DNA from 2 places in the Streptomyces sp. NPDC051740 genome. Region 1 is predicted to be linked to the other one. Evidence: riboswitches for the same ligand, from Rfam matches in the RefSeq annotation. Region 1 holds a riboswitch; the other holds the start of a gene.
The links. A riboswitch is a leader RNA that binds a small molecule or an ion and turns the genes downstream of it on or off. The one in region 1 is predicted to bind cobalamin.
Positions count from the first base shown of each region.

Region 2: it holds a riboswitch for cobalamin, as region 1 does, so the genes downstream of both, ACIA6T_RS05705 (prenyltransferase/squalene oxidase repeat-containing protein) here and ACIA6T_RS08720 (energy-coupling factor ABC transporter permease) in region 1, are expected to answer to the same signal.

Region 1 covers NZ_JBITCL010000004.1:150,389-152,579, forward strand. Annotated here, with positions in the region: gene cbiQ (cobalt ECF transporter T component CbiQ) at 1-211, opposite strand, end outside; gene ACIA6T_RS08715 (energy-coupling factor ABC transporter substrate-binding protein) at 218-592, opposite strand; gene ACIA6T_RS08720 (energy-coupling factor ABC transporter permease) at 589-1,308, opposite strand; cobalamin riboswitch at 1,338-1,519, opposite strand; gene ACIA6T_RS08725 (ABC transporter substrate-binding protein) at 1,722-2,191, shown strand, end outside.
Region 2 covers NZ_JBITCL010000002.1:583,532-585,722, forward strand. Annotated here, with positions in the region: gene ACIA6T_RS05700 (SCO2322 family protein) at 1-39, opposite strand, end outside; gene ACIA6T_RS05705 (prenyltransferase/squalene oxidase repeat-containing protein) at 36-1,262, opposite strand; cobalamin riboswitch at 1,375-1,512, opposite strand; gene ACIA6T_RS05710 (TetR family transcriptional regulator) at 1,612-2,191, opposite strand, start outside.

The DNA of each region.
Region 1 (2,191 bases):
GCGGCACCCGGTACGCCCGCCACAGCCGCAGTCCCGGCACCCCCGCCGGGCCGAGCAGCACCACGAGCGCCGTCACCAGCACCAGGGCCGCGCCCGGCCACGGCGGCAGCGAGACGGCGAGCAGGGTGAGCCCCAGCCCCAGCACGGCCTTGTCCACGGGATGACGGCGGCGCCAGCGACTGCTGTGCGCCGCCGCGTCGATCGGCAGCACGTGCCGTCAGACCCGTCGTCGTTCGGAGACGGCCCCGTCACCGGCGTCCGCGTCCGTCCCGGCCCGCAGCCGTGCCAGCGCCCGCTCCTCCCCCTGCCGCCGCCCGCGCCGCAGCCCGAAGTAGTACGTGAGGACGCCCGTGCCGATCGCCGCCTGGAGGGCGAACAGCGCCGACTCGATCTCCCCGGACGGCGGTTCGTACAGCGGGGAGAACCACGGCTCGTAGTCCGGGTCGATCTCGGTGATCGCCGTCTCCGCCTCGGCGTCCGCGCCGGTGAACGGCTCCTCCTTGTGGTCGCCGAGCCCGAACACCAACGGGATCACGGAGAGCGCGGCCACCAGCACCAGCAGCAGCATGTTGATCTTCGCGTCGCGGCTCATCGGGCCACCGCCTCCGCCGGGTCGGACGACTTCGCCGTCCTCCGCCCGGCCGCCGACGTCACCAGCACGCCGAGCCGGGTCAGCTCCCCCTTGCTCGACTGCACCAGCATGCGCGTCACCAGCACGGTCAGCAGCCCCTCGCTCACCGCGAGCGGGATCTGCGTCACGGCGAAGATGGAGCCGAACTTGCCCAGCGCGCCCCGGAATCCGCTCCCCGGGTCGGGGAAGGCGAGCGCCAGCTGCACGCTCGTCACGCAGTACGTCGACAGGTCGGCGACGAACGCGCCGAAGAACACCGCCACCATCAGCGGCACGTCGTACCGGCGCAGCAGCCGGTAGACGCCGTACCCGGCCCAGGGGCCGACGATCGCCATCGAGAAGACGTTGGCGCCCAGTGTGGTCAGCCCCCCGTGGGCGAGCAGCAGCGCCTGGAACAGCAGGGTGATGGTGCCCAGTACCGCCATGACCGGCGGCCGGAACAGGATCGCGCCCAGACCCGTGCCGGTGGGGTGGGAGCAACTCCCGGTGACCGACGGCAGTTTCAGCGCGGACAGGACGAACGTGAACGCTCCCGACGCGCCGAGCAGCAGCGTGCTCTCGGGATGTTCCCTGACTTCACGGATGAGCGACCGGGCTCCGTGGACGACGAACGGCGCCGACGCGGCGCCCCAGGCGACCGCGTGCGCCGGTGGCAGAAAACCCTCGGCTATGTGCATGGCTCAGCAGACCCTCTCCAGCACCTCGTGGATGGTTGACGTGCCTTGGCCGGTCTCCTGGCTGACGGGTACCACCGCCCGTGCTCCGCCTTCCCGGGCCCTAGGGCCCAGTGGCCGTCCGTGAGGACTGGAGCCGGACTTCCCGATCACAGTGGCGAGGGCCGCACCGGTATCGCACCGATTTCCCGTCACCAAGGCGTGGTGACAGTAGTGCCCGTTCCGGTCCGGTGACAAGCGGTCACAGGGGGCGCGCGGACGGCGCCCGACGGCTCGCACCCCGGCGCACACCTGCGCACTTGACACGAGCGGCACCGTCCGTCGGGGCGGGGGAGTGGGGGGCCGCGGTCCTGGGCAGTACCTTACTGCAATTAATATGCAACAACGATTTCTGGGCAACAGGGATGTGAGGTTCGATGACGACCCGACGAATACGGGGTACCGCCGCCGCGGTCGCGATGGCCGGTGCGGTAGCCGCCTGCTCGGCGCCGGGCGACGGCGGCGCGGACGGCGGAGCGTCCGCCGAATCCGTCGTGATCGGGGTCCCGTCCGAACCGGACACGCTCAGCCCCCTGCTCGGCTACGGCAAGGACGGCAACTCCAAGATCTTCGACGGACTCCTCGCCCGCGACGCCGGCATGAAGCTGAAGCCGGCCCTGGCGAAGGCGCTCCCCGAGGTCACCGACGGCGGCCGCACCTACACGTACACCCTGCGCGACGGCGTGAAGTTCAGCGACGGCGAGCCGCTGACCGCCGACGACGTGGTCTTCACGTACGACACCGTGCTGGACGACAGGACCAACAACACCGCCAAGAGCGAACTGGACGCCGTCAAGGAGGTCCGGGCCGACGGCGACGACAAGGTCGTCTTCACCCTCGACTACCC
Region 2 (2,191 bases), on a different contig from region 1:
GAGCGCGGCCAGGAACAGGACTGCGGCCCGGCGGATCACGGCTGCTGCCGCTTCGTACGGCCGCTGATCAGGAAGCCGATGCCGATGCCGGCGACCAGGCAGATGCCGACGAACCACCAGACACCGAAGCCGGAGTCCGATGCGGACTCGGACTCGTCCTTCTTCTCGTCCGCCTCGGCCTCCGTGGTCTTCCCGGCGGCCGGGCCGGTCGCGCCGAGCTGCTTCACCAGGTCCGTGCCGCCGAAGTCGCGCGGGTCGGCGCCGGTCGCGTGGGCGGCGAGGATCAGCTGGGCGTAGGCGGCGGGGCCGCTCTGCGCCGCCCAGCCGGCGGCGTTCTTCTCCAGCCAGGACAGGGACTTCCCGGCCTGCTCGCCGGCACCCTGCGCGGCGAGCGCGACCACCGCGTCGGCGGTGTTGCCGTAGTCGGGCTGGTCCTCGGCGCCGGCGAGGGCGGAGGTGAGGTGGCCGTCCTCGGCGAGGGCGTCGGTGAGGTACGCGGCACCGTTGGCGGCGGCCTGCCCGGGGCCGCCGGCCTTCTCGCACGCCGCTTCCCCGGCGCCGTCCTTGCCGGGCTCGACGACCAGGCCCGCACCGAGCGAGCCGAGCACGCCCGCCGCCGTCGCGTCCGCGTTGGCGACCAGTTCGCCCTTCTTGTCCGGCTGGAAGGCGAACGCGCCCGCGCCGTCGCCCTCGCAGGGCAGCGCCAGCTTCAGCAGGGCGTCGTAGGGGGACTTGCCGTCCTTCCTCACCTCGGCCGGCTTCTCACCGGCGGCCGCGAGCGCGCCGACGACGACGGAGGTGGAGTTGGTGTCGCTGGCGCCGCCCGCCACGTAGCCCCAGCCGCCGTCCTTGTTCTGCGCGGACTTCAGCCAGTCGACGGCCTTCTTCGTGACGTCGTCGTGGCCGCCGAGCGCGGCGAGGGCCTGGACGGCGGCGGCGGTCTGGTTGGTGTCGGCCATCGTCTTCGCGTCGCACGCCTCGGCGGTGTCGGCGCGGTACGGGGCGAAGGAGCCGTCGGCGCACTGCTGGCCGGTGAGCCAGCCGACGGCCGCCTTCGACGGCTCGACGCCCACGGTGTGCTGGGCGAGCAGGGCGAGCGACTGGCGCCAGACGCCGTCGTACTGCGGGTCGCCGTCGCCGTACAGGGCGGAGGGGAGCGCCTGGGACGGTGACGGGGACGGGGTGGTGTCGGCGGCGGCCGGGGTGGCGGCGCCGATCACGGCGACGGCGGCCAGGACCGCTGCGCTGCGGCGAACATTCATGATCGGCGGGTGCCTTCTTCCCTGCGGGGAGCCGGGCAGCGCGGGACACCCCGGCGGCTCGGCTCCGTATACCTCGACGGTGCCGGTGCGCCGACGGGTCCGCCGGGCACGTGAGCCGGTCATGGACCGTGCGGGGCAGTCCGGCTCACCGCCTCGGGGCGGCTTACGGTTGCGGGTCAGCGCCGGAATTGCACCGGCTTCCCCCCGTACGGTGTGATGACGACGCCGACACTCTACCCGCCCGTAGGGAAGGGGCCAGGGGTGGCTTCGGTGAGCAGGGTCACGTCAACCATGGGACGCGCACCGCACCCGCACGCCCCCGGAAAGGCTTCGAAGGTCTCGCCGGTGATCACCGATGGTCGTCAGTGGCCATCGGGCCCCTCGGGGCCGTCAGGTCCACCAGGCGGCACGCCGTCTCTATGTCGATCCTGACCTGGGCGATGGAGGCGCGGCCCGAGAGCCAGGTGATCAGGGTCGAGTGCCAGGTGTGCTCGATGACCCGGACGGCCGAGAGCTGCTCGGGTGTGGGATCGGTGAGCTCCATGGCGTCCAGGATGATCGTCGTGGTCTGCCGGGAGACCTGGTCGACCTCCGGGCTCACGCTGCGGTCCGCGAACGTCAGGGCGCGCACCATCGCGTCGGCCAGGTGCGGCTCCCGCTGGAGCGCGCGGAAGGCCCGCATCAGGGTCTCCGCGACCCGCTCGGCCGGGGTCTCACCGGCCGGCGGCTTCTTCCCCAGCGTGCCGTGCAGGGTCTCCAGCTGGTCCTGCATGGTCGCGACCAGGAGATGGATCTTGGACGGGAAGTAGCGGTACAGCGTGCCGAGCGCCACCTGCGAGGACTCCGCGACCTCACGCATCTGCACCGCGTCGAAACCGCCCCGGCAGGCCAGCTGTGCGCACGTCCGCAGGATGCGGCGGCGACGCGCC